Rubripirellula amarantea: one gene and its partner. The protein of the gene in region 2 interacts with the protein of the main gene of each other region in a pairwise test. Links are inferred from orthologs where the notes say so. Each region holds a gene or a part of one and is shown on either strand. Other genes may lie near its edges. The genes, in order: rho and nusG.

Region 1 (6,934 bases), on a different replicon or contig from region 2:
ATCGTCGGCTGTTTCTTCGGCAAATTCCCATTGCTTGATGTCTTCTTCTTCCAAGATAGCCGTGCCATGCGAGCCACTGATTTCAATTCGTTTCAGTGATCCCGGATACGCAGTCGTGGTGGCTTCGATCACACCAAGGGCACCGTTTTTAAAACGCAACGTCGCAACGGCAACGTCTTCGACTTCAATGCGCTCGTGAGTCATTGTCGCGGTCATCGCACTGATTTCAGCAACATCACCCATCAACCAAAGCAACAAGTCCACGGAATGGATCGCTTGGTTCATCAACGCTCCACCGCCGTCGAGTTTCCAGGTCCCGCGCCAGGCACCGCTGTCGTAGTACTCTTGGCTTCGATACCACTTCACGTAAGCATCGCCCATGGTGATTTTGCCAAAGCGTCCCTGCTCGACGGCAGTCTTCATTAATTGGCTAGATTCGTGAAAGCGACTTTGGAAGGTGACTGCCAATCGCACGCCAGCCTCATCGCACGCCTGGATGATCTCGTCGCAGCGTTCGGTGGTAACTTCTAGTGGTTTCTCAACCACCACATGCTTGCCCGCGCGAGCGGCCGCCACTGCGGGATCCAAATGAGCGCCGCTTGGCGTGCAAACCGAAATCACCTGAATCGAAGGATCGGCAAGCATCGATTCAATGGATTCAAAGGCTTTCACGTTGTGCTGAGCGGCAAATTCCGCTGCCGCATCTGGACGCCTAGCCGCCACGCCCACGAGATGAGCACCTTTTGCGTCCGCGATTGCGCGAGCGTGAAAGTTCGCGATCATGCCGCAACCGATGATTCCGATGCCAATACTCATAGTGCTTTTATCTAACAGGGAGGGGATAAGGGAGGAGGGGAAAGCGGAGGTTTCTTGAGAGGACCGAGTAGCTTACTTGACGACCAAGTTGACCAAACGTCCTGGCACTACGATCTGCTTCACAATCGTTTTACCTTCGATCAGATCCTTGATTGCGGAATCAGCCAACGCGACTTTGGCGAGGTCATCCTTTCCGATGTCTGCGGCAACCTGCAGCTTGGCCTTGATCTTTCCGTTTACCTGAACCGGGACTTCAATCGTCGATGAGGCTATCGCTGATTCGTCCCAGGTCGGCCAAGGCTGACGAGCGATCGAACCGGTCCCACCAAGTTTCGACCACAGTTCCTCTGCCAAGTGAGGAGCGTAAGGCGCTAGCAAAATCAGGAATGTGTTCATTGTCGCTCTTGGACGAGAATCACTCTTGCTGAAGTGATTGGTGAACTCCATCATTCGCGCGATCGCGGTGTTGAAGCTCATCGCTTCGGTGTCTTCGGTGACTTTCTTGATCGTTTGGTGAAGAACCCGATTGTCGTCTTCGTTTAGCGATTCGTCGTTGATGGCTGAATTCAAATCGTCGTTGTCGGATCGAGAATCGACGATCATCCGCCAAACGCGATCAAGGAAGTTGCGTACTCCGCCGACTCCATCCATCGACCATGGTTTGGTTGCTTCGAGTGGCCCCATGAACATTTCGTAAAGTCTTAACGAGTCGGCACCATACTCGCGCACGATGTCGTCGGGGTTTACCACGTTTCCACGGCTCTTGGACATCTTGTCAGCCTTCGCCAACACGCCAATGTCTGTGCCCGAAATGGTGGTCTTGCCTTTCTTCTTTTCCGTTTCGTCGTCACGAAGATCCGAATGGTCATCGATGTGACGAAGAACAACGGTCGCTTTGTCACCTTCGCCAACGGTTGTTCCCTCCAAGCCAATATCGGCAAGCGTCGACTTGGATTCTTGGTAGGCGGTTGGCGACATGTGGTACTGGGGCGCACCCAAGATCATGCCTTGGTTGACCAGTCGGCCAAATGGCTCGGGTGTCGAAACATGACCTCGGTCGTACAGGACCTTGTGCCAAAACCGCGAGTAGAGCAAATGCAAAACCGCGTGTTCCGCGCCGCCGACATAGAGGTCCACGGGCATCCAAGCCTTCTCAAGTTCGGGGTCGACCATTGCGGTCTTGTTCTTGGGATCGATGTACCGCAAGAAGTACCAGCAAGATCCTGCCCACTGAGGCATCGTATTAGTCTCGCGACGATAGCGTTTGCCGTCGATCGTGGTGTACAACCAATCGTCGTCCGCCTTAGCCAATGGTGGTTCGGGCCGACCGTGCGGTTTGAAGTCTTCCAAATCGGGAAGCGTTACGGGTAATTGATCAAACGGGACCGCTCGCTTGATACCGGTGGGTTCGTTATCAGCGTCAACTTCATGCAAGATGGGAAAAGGTTCGCCCCAGAAACGTTGGCGACTGAATAGCCAATCTCGCAATTTGAAATTGACGGCTTCGCGTCCCAAGCCATCGTTGGCCAGCGAAGCCGTTACTGCTGCCTTAACTTGTTCGGTGGTTTGCCCATCAAATTCACCGCTGTTGATAGCTTGACCTTCGGCGACGAAGCAGACTTCGCCAGCGAGGATCGCTTCACGGTCTTCGAGGTCCGCCGGTGGATCAACGACGGGAATCACGGGCAATTCGAATTGCTTAGCAAATTCAAAGTCGCGATCATCGTGCGCCGGTACCGCCATGATCGCGCCGGTTCCATAGCCCGCCAGAACATAATCAGCAATCCAAACTGGAATCGGTTTGCCGGTGACCGGATTGATCGCGTGTGACCCAGTGAAGACGCCCGTTTTTTCCTTGCCGCCATCCGTGCGTTCGCGATCGCTCTTGAAGGACGCTTTTTCGCGGTAATCGCTTACAGCTTGGCGTTGTGCATCTACGGTCAACTTGTCCACGAGCGGATGCTCTGGCGAGACGACCATGTAGGTCGCACCAAAAAGCGTATCGGGGCGGGTGGTGTAGACACGAAGCGAATCGTCGTCTGCGACCTCGGGCAGTCCACCCGATTTCCGTTGGCTGCGCCATGTCGAGTCGTCGGTGCCACCGATGTAAAAGTCGACCTCGGCTCCTGTGCTACGGCCGATCCAATCCTGTTGCAACTTCTTAATCCCGACTGGCCAATCGAGGTCGTCGAGCCCTTCGAGCAATCGTTCGGCGTAGGCGGTAATCCGCAGCATCCATTGTCGAAGGGGGATTCGTTGGACGGGATGGTCGCCACGGTCGCTCAGTCCGTCTTTGACTTCCTCGTTAGCGAGGACTGTGCCCAAGGCGGGACACCAGTTCACCAATGCATCATCCTGGTAGGCCAAACGCTTTGAATCCCGATAGGCCTCGATGCTAGCTTGGCCTTCCTGGCGGATTGGGTCCGGAATCGGCAGTTCCGAAATGGGGCGACCTTTGTTGGATTCCTCGTCGAACCAGGTGTCAAAGAGTTCTAGGAAGATCCACTGGGTCCACTTGAAGTAATCCTCGTCGGTAGTAGAGAGAACACGATCCCAGTCGTAACTGAAACCCAGCATTTTCAGTTGCCGAGTAAAGTTGTCTATGTTTCGCTGAGTTTGAATTCGCGGGTGTTCGCCCGTCTTTATCGCGTGTTCCTCGGCGGGTAAACCAAATGCATCGAACCCCATCGGATGCAGAACGCTGATCCCACGGGCTCGACAGAAGCGAGAAACGATGTCGGTAGCGGTGTAGCCCTCCGGATGCCCCACATGCAATCCGTCACCACTGGGGTAGGGAAACATGTCCAAAATATACCGTTTTGACGCCTTGGGCAGCCTGTCGGTCGCAAATGTTTGATCTGAGTCCCAAAAAGACTGCCATTTCGGTTCAATTTCGGACGGGTTGTAGCGTGCCATGTAAGAAGTGGGCCAACAAAGGAGAATTGAACACGCAGCGTGTGTTGCTGTGGATTGTTCAGATGCGAACGGTATATATCTGCGATTGCTGGTGGATTTTAGGCGTTTAGTCCCGTGGCGAAAGGTAGGATTGAGCAAGAGAATAGAAGTTGCATGGCGCAGGCTGTTAGATTTGGCAGGTTGACCGAAGAATTCGGTGGCCTTGACGCAGTCACCAAAGCGTCGAGGGCTCTGCATCGAATTGTGTCAGTCTCAATTCCCTAGATGTGACCTTGGTACGATAGGGATAACCGGCACCTTCAATTCGACATTCGACGAAAAACGGGAAAACTCGCAAGTGAAATCAGTGATGGACAGCAGCTTAGAAAAACGTCAACTCTGCGAAAAAGTGACGACCGCACTGCGCCGAAATGGACTCGAGCATGTGCAATGCGTCGAGGACGTGCAGGGTCTAAAGCTAACCGGCCATGTCGAACGGGAAGAAGACCGTTCAGTGGCATTCGCACTTGCCCGTACCACTATGGGTACCGAAAAACTGATCAACGCGATCGAAGTGCGATCGGAATAATTGGTTCACGTTCAGCTTTGGCTAGAAAGAGAATGTCGTTACTTCGACAGCTTTTCGTTTAGCCTCAGCAGTTCAAGGATGGCTTCTGCGGATTCGTTGCCTTTATTGCCAACGTTACCCCCGCTGCGCTGAATCGCCTGCTCGAGTGTGTTGCAGGTCAGCAGTCCAAAAGCGATCGGGATTCCCGTGTCGACTCCCATTTCCATCAACGACAAGCTCACAGCTCGATTGATGTGTTCGTCGTGAGTGGTCTCGCCCTTGATCACGCACCCCAACGCAATTGCCGCGATGACGTCTTGATGATCAAGCACGGTTTGCACAATCGTGGGAAGTTCCCAAGCACCCGGAACACGCACCACTAGGATTGAACTTTCGGGGTAGCCTGCTTCGGTTAGCGTTGCGACCGCGCCCGCGACTAGTTTGTCGCAGATGGCCGGGTTGTAACGACTGGCGATGATCGCAATTTTTCCCTCTGGCAAATCACCGTCCAATCCGGTGATCTCAGGTAACGATGAATTCATAGGTGCTTAGTCTTCGTCTTTCACGCTGAGCAGAAATTCTGCGTTGTTTTGAGTCTTCGCCAGTTGCTTCACCAAACTGTGCATCGCATCGGCGGGCGATTGGTCAGCGATCGATCGGCGAAGCGCTGATATGCGTTTGTACTCGTTCGGGTCCAGTAACATTTCTTCGCGACGGGTACCGCTTCGCGAAATATCAATCGCTGGCCATATCCGTCGATCCACTAAGTCTCGATCAAGTACGATTTCAAGGTTACCGGTACCCTTGAACTCTTCAAAGATTACATCGTCCATCCGGCTTCCCGTATCAACCAAGGCGGTCGCGAGAATGGTCAACGAACCGCCCTCTTCGACTTTTCTTGCTGACCCAAAAAAGGCTTTCGGTTTCTGCAGTGCTCCCGCGTCTAAACCACCGGTGAGTAGTTTGCCCGTGGATTCACCCTCGCTGTTGTGGGCTCGAGCGAACCGAGTGATGGAATCAAGAAAGATAACGACGTCCGTCCCCGATTCAACCATCCGCTTCGCTTTCTCGATCACCATCTGGGCGACCTGGATGTGTCGCTGGGCCGGTTCGTCAAATGTGCTGCTGATCACTTCACACTGAGGACCGCGGACCTCGCGTTCCATATCCGTGACCTCTTCGGGACGCTCATCGATCAACAAGATGAATACGTAGGCGTTAGGATAATTCGTCAATACCGATCGCGCCATCTGCTGCATCAGGATCGTTTTTCCTGCGCGAGGTGGGCTAACGATCAGCCCCCGTTGCCCAAAACCAATCGGTGTTAGCATGTCGACAATGCGAGTGGACATATCGCTTGAGGCATGCTCCATGATGATTCGCTTGTCAGGATGCAGCGGAGTCAAATCGTCAAACGGAACTGTCTTTCGGCGTGCCGATGGATCAAGTCGATTGATCGCTTCGATACGCAGCAAGGCAAAGTAACGCTCGTTCTCTTTCGGTGGGCGAATCTGACCGGCGACGTGACTTCCCGTTTGCAAACCGAATCGACGAATTTGACTTGGCGAAACGTAGATATCATCAGGGCACGATAAGTAGTGGTAGTTTGATGATCGCAGGAACCCGAACCCATCGGGAAGTATCTCTAGGGTTCCCTCGCCGAACATCAAGCCGTTAGCTTTCATCCGAGACTTTAGGATCTCGAAGATTAGCTCTTGCTTACTTGCGCCATCGCTAGGTGCGATCCCGAACGTACCCGCAATTGCTTTTAGGGTTTCAAGCGGCGATTGTTGCAGGTCAGAGATATTCCATTGGGCATCATCTTGCCGCGTAAGTGGAATCCCAACACGTTGGCCGGCCTTGGTCGCTTCGCTAACGATCTCCTCTGGCAACGAAAGTGGATCTCTTTCGGCGTCGAGTTCTCGGACGCGCTTGTCCACTTCCTTGTCAGGATGTCGTGGGCGTCCACGATTGTTTTTGTAGTCGCGATACTCTCGCTGGCCACTGCGGGGGCTGTCGTTTGATGACGACGACGTGTGTTCTGAATGTCCACGCTTTTCGGGGCCCCGGTCATCTCGGGGTGTATGGCGTTGGGAAGGCATGATGGAATGAAGAGAAAGGGAGAAGGGATTGGCGATGTCGCCAGGTGGGAAGAGAAGAGGTAAGAGCGGGAGGTTCCCGTTTCAAGCTATGAGTCAAAGACAATGGGAGTCATGGACTACTGAAGTGTTCACTTCACCGATCGGCGAAAGTGATTGCATGAGGGATTGCCAATGTTGGCGAATAATATTGGTGAAGTAGGTGATGGATGAGTTGTTATCGATTACCAAATCACTGAGTGCACGCTTTCGATCAATGCTCAGTTGGTTCGCTTCTCGGCGAATCAATTCATCGGCCGACCAGCCTCGCTGTTGAACTCGGGTGATTCTGGTTTGCAGTGGTGCGTCGATGCACCAAATAGAATCGCACGCGACGTCCCAGTGCGATTCGAAAAGTAACGGTACATCTAGCAATGCAACTTGAACTTGTTGCTGGCTGCACTGTTTTAGAATCGACATGATTTCGTGGCGAACGATCGGGTGAACGACACTTTCTAAGTATAGTAAGGCTAAACGCTTGGAATCGTCATCCCCGAAAACAAGCTTTCCAAGCGCG
Region 2 (6,994 bases):
ACTTCCTACGACTCACTCACGCACCGGTCGTCTATTCGGATGCTGTGCATCAGAAATACACGGTTTTTATGGAGCTAAACCAGCCAAACCTACCCTACGGCATCAGTGCCGAGGCCAGGCGAATCGTCGATTCCGACCGGCATTCCGGCCGCTGGTAACCACCATTTCCCCGGGCCCTCTACCGGGCGGAAAGGCAAAAATTCGGCCACGCACTTCGTGAAACAACGCCCCCTCATTTCTCTATCACCGTCGCTCACAACAACATTACAATGGATGTTGGCGATTGGTGCTCCTTGACGATCAGGCTCACCGCCCGATGGTTCTTGCGAAACACGCAATCGTTATCACATTCCAGGACGGTTAGCTTCTATTTGCGCAGGATGCACTTTGACTCGTTGCGCCTCGGATGAACCTAGGCAACGTGGCTCACAAAGTTGACCGTCACGAAATCTGCTTTTCGGGAGTAACGCGATGAGTTCGGGATGGTACTACATGTGCACGGGATGGCTTCGAAAAGGCCGGCGCGTCGGGCCAATTTCTGAAGCAGATCTGCTGCTGCGAATCGATCAAGGTAAGATAGTGCCTGAAACCTTGCTGCAGAGCATGAAGACAAAAGGCAAGTGGGTGCCGATGAGCAGCATTGGACCGGCGATGAACCGATGGAAGAAATCGCATCCTGGAAGCGAAGAAAGCGCATGATCCTTTTCAAACCAAGGCGACGATGCCTCCGCTAACGTCGCGTCGCAGCAAGACAACGACCGACTACGTTGTCATCGCCTTGGCTCCTCTGCTGATCTATCTGATGATTAGCAGCCTGGCCAACTTCTTGATGTTGGTCATCTATCGCGGCGGACAACCAACGCGAGTTTCGTGGACAATTCTCATGTTCACACTTGGAACCGTGGGCATCGCTAGAGTCGCAATCGAAAAGGATCGCACTTACTCGCTTGGCTACGCGGTTGTCTTAGGTGCGGTCTCGTTTTTGTCCATGATGCGGTTCGTCAATTCGCCCTTGGCATCAATCATCCTACTCGCGGTGATCGCATACCTGTCGGATTGGGTCGTTCGCGATTGCACGCTTATTGATGAGGAAGCTGATTCGAGCGACCAGGGCCTAATCGACTCAGGTCGCCTGTTCATGCAAACGTCGAAGGAAGCCGATCGCAAAGAACCAATCATTGACAAAGCGGATCAATCACTCGTTGAGTCGGCATCTCGAAAAATTAAGTCTGGCCAACCCGGCCGCAGCGTGTTGTATTTGGCACTCGCTGCATTACCTCTTTATGGTCTCGGGCAGTTCTTCCTTCGAGGCGGTTCTTCCACATGGTCGCGAGCTCAATGGTTGCTCGCCACGTATCTCTTTGCTGCTCTCGCTTTGCTGGTCACCACAAGCTTCTTAGGTTTGCGTCGATACCTTCGCCAACGCGGGGCGGATATGCCTCAGCAGGTTTCGGTCGGTTGGATCGCGGGCGGAATGGCCGTGATCGCGTTGATCCTGGGAACGGCTTACCTGGTTCCCGTGCCTGGACAATTACTGGCATCGTTCGAACTTCCCGCATTTCTTGATTCGCCGGGCGATACGGTTGCCAGTCAATCCGGATGGGGCAAGGACGGGGCCGATAAGGCCGGTCAAAACGCGGCTTCAACTCGGGGCGACCAATCCGACAAAGAAAAAGAAATCGGCAGTCTCACCGCCGAGAGGGGAGCTGAAGCTGGCGATGTTGGCGATGGCGACAAAGAAACGGGCGCGTCCGGAAAACAGCAGGGCGGCAAGCAAAATCCGGGGGAAGGGGGCAAAGAATCCGGCGGCGAACAGAAGGGAAATTCGCAACCCAATCAATCGCAACCCAATCAATCGCAACCCAATCAATCGCAACCAAATCAATCACAACCAAATCAATCACAACCAAATCAATCACAACCCAATCAATCACAACCCAATCAATCACAACCCAATCAATCACAACCCAATCAATCACAACCTGGAAAGACAACACCAGAAACGTCAAAGTCTAGTGGTCCGGAGCAAAACCAATCTCAACCGCAGCCGCCAGCCCAAACGTCCTCAAACCAATCGCCCGCTAAAGAATCCTCCGCAGATAAATCGTCCGCAGACAAATCGCCATCGGGTGAACCTTCACCAGCCGAATCCTCATCGGATAAAACTGAATCGAATACGCCGCAGCCCAAGAGCCAAAATCAGAAGCAAGACAATTCACCACAGTCGCCGTCCCAAGAAGCTGGCGACCAGAAGCCTAACAAGTCCCCCGATCAAACTGACGCAAACCAATCTCAATCCCAATCGTCGAAGCAAGAATCATCCGAGGCTGATGCAACGCCACGCGAATCAGGCGAGAAGAGTCCCAACGAATCTCAATCGGCTGAATCCAAGAGCCGTGATCCTGCGGCAACTGAAAACTCCTCACCCAAGCAACCGACTGCCAATCCGGTCGAATCTCTGGCGAACCAACTGCCAGGCATTGCAGCGATGATCAAAAGCTTGATTGTGCTTATCTTGGTCGGAGTCGTCGCCGCTTACGTATGGTTTAACCGACATATGATCGCCGAGATGCTGCGACGCCTCTTTGATCGCACTAGCGAAGGGCTATCCGAAGACACGGACGAGTTCCTGGACCTCGTCAGTACCGCGCCGCCACGACCGTTTTCAGCTTATCGCAAACCTACAATGAATCCGTCTGATTCGAAGCGAGCGATACTGATCACCTTCTCGGCCATGGACGCTTGGTGTCGTGAAGCGGGCCTACCTCGACGAAAAGGCGAAACTCCGAGCGAATTTCTTCGAAGAGTCCAACACACGTTTCCGCAGCTTTCGGAATCCTCGACCCAAGTGATCGAGTGCTACAACCGCATCGTGTACGGCCAAGGCGCGGCCAGCGGAGAAGATCTCCGCTGGGCAGAAAAAGCATGGCAAGTGATGCAACAACCGCGTACGGTTCCCGAGAACGTGCCGAGCGTTTAAAGCTCAGCTTGCATTTGCCGATGACCATCGCGACTAGCCGCAATGACTAGCCTTCGACAACCAGCCCCATGCTGCGGGCTGTCCCTTCGATCATCAATACAGCCTGATCCATGCTGCGTGCATTCAAGTCAGCCATCTTTTTGGTGGCGATTTCTTCACATTGAGCGCGAGTGACGGTGCCGACCTTGTTCTTGTTAGGAACGCCACTGCCTTTGGCGATGTTGGCGGCTGCTTTAAGCATCGAAGCAGCAGGCGGGCTCTTGGTGACAAACTCGAAGCTACGGTCATTGTAGACCGTCACGATCACAGGAATCGGCGTGCCGTTGTATTCCTTGGTGCGGTCGTTGAATGCGGATACGAATTGCCCAAGGTTCACACCATACTTACCCAGTGCGGTACCGACGGGAGGAGCGGGGGTCGCTGCGCCACCAGGAATTTGAAACTTGGCAACGCCGGAAACTTGTTTAGCCATTGAAGTTGGTTTTAGGAGTTAGGTTGTAGGAATTAGATTCAGGAGGAAGCGATGCGTTGGTAACGGTTTGGTTTTCCAACCGAACACCTTACATCCGAATTCTCGTTACAGGGGTTCGACTTGCCAGTGATCGAGTTCCATCGGAACACTGCGGCCGAAAATATTGATGATCACGGTGATGCGGCCATTGGCTTCATCCACGGTATCCACATCGCCCTCTTGGTTTTCGAAATTACCTTCCTTGACGCGTACGCGGTCACCGACCTTGAACGGAATGCCGATCTTGATCGGTGCTTCTTCTTCATCCTCATCAATCGGACGATTAATAAAGCGATCGATGTCTGATGGCTCCATGGGCATTGGCTTACCCGCCGCACCAGTGAAATCGCTGATACCACCGGTTTCGCGAACCAAGAACCATGTGTCATCGTTGATCAACATATTGACCATGATGTAGCCAGGCAAAAGTTTGCGTTTGGTAATCCGTCGTTTGCCGTCTCGCGTGAACGTGGCAACATCTTCGGTAGGAACGACAATTTCGCCGAAGTACTCGCCCATGCCTTCCATCTTCACTTTTTTGCGAAGGGCATCTGCAATTGAGTCTTCGCGATTGAACGCGACCTTCAAGATGTACCAATCCATCGCCGGAGCTTCGCCCATGTCGGGGCTACCGTCGAGCTTGATAGGACGAACCGTGTCCTTTGGCTCTTCGACTGCAACGGATTGTGCAGCAGGCGGAGGCGCGGCCGGGGGTGGAGCAGGCTTGGATGCGGGTGCATCCACATCTTCGGCGTCCTGTTGAGCCACTACGGCCTCTTCGGCTGCGGCCGTTTCGTCGGCGTCAACCGGCAGTTCGTCGGGGTTCGATTCGTCCGGTGCCATGGAGTCGTTCAATGTGTCAGCTTGAGTCAAAGAAATCACCGGTAAACCAGTGGTATTAAAATGCGTGATTTTGCGGGACTAGGAAGTCACACCAATCCAATTGAAAATGGCTTGCCAAACCACGTCAAACATAAACAAGGCCACCGCGAGGAAGAAGATCGTGAAGATCACCACCACGGAGGCTCGCTTGAGTTCGTCTTTGCTTGGCCAAGTGACCTTGTTCATCTCGGCTTCCACAGCGATCAAAAAGTCCGCAAATCGCGGCCAATTCACCACTCGAAAACCAAACCACAAGCCAGCGGCCAGCAATACCAGGGGAACTGCGAAGATGACTGGCGAACTCGCCTCCATCGCCCCTCGCAGGGTCCCGTAAAGCGACCAACAAGCCAAGGCAACCACGACCCAGATCGCCAGTGCCGTCAATTGGCGAACAATGCGTCCTTGGTTGGGCTTGTATACGGCAGCATGGAACAGTTCGCTCATCAATGGCGAACTAGCACTCGTGCTGTTGGTTTGTGCAATGTCTCGGGACACCGGACGGCTCCTACTTGAGTAATTCAGTCACGCTGGGGTCAATCCTTGACCGGCGAGTATTCGTAATGGTTAATTTAAGCAGGGGCGGAGGGACTTGAACCCGCAACCGCTGGTTTTGGAAACCAGTGCTCTGCCAATTGAGCTACACCCCTGAGAGTGAACCAAACGTAAGCCAATAAGCAAGCTTTCGCTCATCTTTATTCGACCCACAAAAGGCTCCCTTGGGAATCACCGAAACCTCAGGTGGCAAAAAACAGTGCTACCCGAGGTTCCCAATGATTCAGTATGCAGAGACCCGGTGGCCTTAAACCACCGGGATCTCCACGTTTTCTTTTACTCGACGATCTTCGTTACCACGCCCGAACCAACGGTTCGGCCGCCTTCGCGAATCGCGAAACGAACGCCGTCGTCCATCGCGATTGGCTTGTGAAGCTCAACAGTTACTTTCACGTTGTCACCAGGCATGCACATTTCAGCACCTACCAAGTTGGCGGTTCCGGTCACGTCGGTGGTTCGGAAGTAGAACTGAGGACGGTAGCCGGAGAAGAACGGCGTGTGACGTCCGCCTTCGTCCTTGCTTAGGCAGTAAACCTCAGCTTCGAACTTCATGTGTGGTTTGATGCTGCCTGGCTTAGCGAGCACTTGACCACGTTGGATGTCTTCACGACGGATACCACGAAGCAAGCAACCAACGTTGTCGCCAGCGTGACCTTCGGTCATTTCCTTGCGGAACATTTCAACACCGGTGCAGGTCGTCTTTTGTGGGTTCGGGCCAAGACCAATGATCTCGACTTCTTCACCAACCTTAACCACACCACGTTCGATACGACCCGTTGCAACCGTTCCACGACCTTCGATCGAGAAGACGTCTTCGATCGCCATCAAGAATGGCTTGTCTTCTTCGCGAACAGGATCAGGAATGAATTCGTCGAGTGCGTCCATCAAGTCGCTGATGCACTTGCTGGCTTCTGGATCGGCAGGGGAGTTGTAAGCAGGAAGCGATGATCCACGTACGACAGGAACGTCGTCGCCAGGGAAGTCGTACTTCGAAAGCAACTCACGAGCTTCCAATTCAACCAACTCAAGCAGTTCTTCGTCGTCGACGAGGTCACACTTGTTGAGGTAAACAACGATGTATGGCACACCAACCTGACGAGCAAGAAGCACGTGCTCCTTGGTTTGTGGCATTGGACCATCCGCAGCCGAAACGACGAGGATAGCACCGTCCATTTGTGCCGCACCCGTGATCATGTTCTTCACGAAGTCAGCGTGGCCTGGGCAGTCGATGTGAGCGTAGTGACGCTTTTCAGTGTTGTATTCAACGTGAGCCACGGCGATGGTCACGGTCTTGGTCGCGTCCCGCACGGTACCGCCCTTGGCGATATCGGCGTAGCTCTTCATCTCAGCCAAACCCTTAGCGGCTTGCACTGCGAGGATCGCTCCGGTTGTGGTCGTTTTACCGTGGTCAATGTGGCCAATGGTACCGACGTTGACGTGAGGTTTGACCCGTTCAAATTTTGCCTTAGCCATTCTAAATCACCTGCACCACAGATCATGTGGGTCTTTTTATTGGCGAGACTGTGCCACTACTGGGAAGGAGATACGCTCCCACCAGCCCAAAACGATATCGACCGCGTTTCACACCCGCGGTGGTTCGACGGCGTCTTGGCCGCACGAGTCAAGCTCGCTTAAATCAAGTATCGAAACGAAGTTGTCAGTTTGTCATTCATCAGGCCAACCGACAATGGGCCACAGAGCCCGGGTTGCCAGCCAATCCCAATGAGTTCCAAAAGCTGCTGATGGGACTTGAACCCATGACCTCTTCCTTACCAAGGAAGTGCTCTACCACTGAGCTACAGCAGCGGGAAGCAAGCCCTAGACGCGGCGAAATGAATCCTTGGAAAACGCGAACGCTCGCGCAACCAAACCCATTTCAACAATGCCTAAAACCTACTAAAGCGGGTGAAGGGAATCGAACCCTCGTATTCAGCTTGGAAGGCTGCTGCACTACCATTGTGCTACACCCGCGACGGAAATACCCGCGACGGAAGTCCGAAGAGCAGAAAACCGAAGGGGGAAACCTTCATGCTCGACTCTTTTGACTTCAAAATTTCTAAGTGGGGGCT

The links.
Region 1: the proteins of nusG (region 2) and rho interact in binary tests that used the Escherichia coli proteins (3 or more experiments, as listed by UniProt). The link is inferred for Rubripirellula amarantea from one-to-one orthologs.

Annotation. Positions count from the first base shown.
Region 1 is NZ_SJPI01000004.1:86,800-93,733, reverse strand. What follows is about bases 4,105-6,934. They hold rho (transcription termination factor Rho), read right to left. Parts: upstream 6,382-6,934; coding sequence 4,828-6,381; downstream 4,105-4,827. Other genes in these bases: coaE (dephospho-CoA kinase), read right to left, coding at 6,475-6,934; ribH (6,7-dimethyl-8-ribityllumazine synthase), read right to left, coding at 4,339-4,821; Pla22_RS24220 (hypothetical protein), read left to right, coding at 4,105-4,300. Also shown: Pla22_RS24230 (Gfo/Idh/MocA family protein), read right to left, coding at 1-816; leuS (leucine--tRNA ligase), read right to left, coding at 889-3,732; more of Pla22_RS24220, read left to right, coding at 4,082-4,104. UniProt on the Escherichia coli protein: Facilitates transcription termination by a mechanism that involves Rho binding to the nascent RNA, activation of Rho's RNA-dependent ATPase activity, and release of the mRNA from the DNA template.
Region 2 is NZ_SJPI01000001.1:2,461,879-2,468,872, reverse strand. Bases 2,466-5,355 are described here. They hold nusG (transcription termination/antitermination protein NusG), read right to left. Parts: upstream 4,374-5,355; coding sequence 3,558-4,373; downstream 2,466-3,557. Other genes in these bases: tuf (elongation factor Tu), read right to left, coding at 5,202-5,355; secE (preprotein translocase subunit SecE), read right to left, coding at 4,413-4,817; rplK (50S ribosomal protein L11), read right to left, coding at 3,027-3,452; Pla22_RS08990 (DUF4129 domain-containing protein), read left to right, coding at 2,466-2,980. Outside these bases: Pla22_RS09000 (DUF6690 family protein), read left to right, coding at 1-158; more of Pla22_RS08990, read left to right, coding at 722-2,465; more of tuf, read right to left, coding at 5,356-6,398. UniProt on the Escherichia coli protein: Part of the processive rRNA transcription and antitermination complex (rrnTAC). The complex forms an RNA-chaperone ring around the RNA exit tunnel of RNA polymerase (RNAP).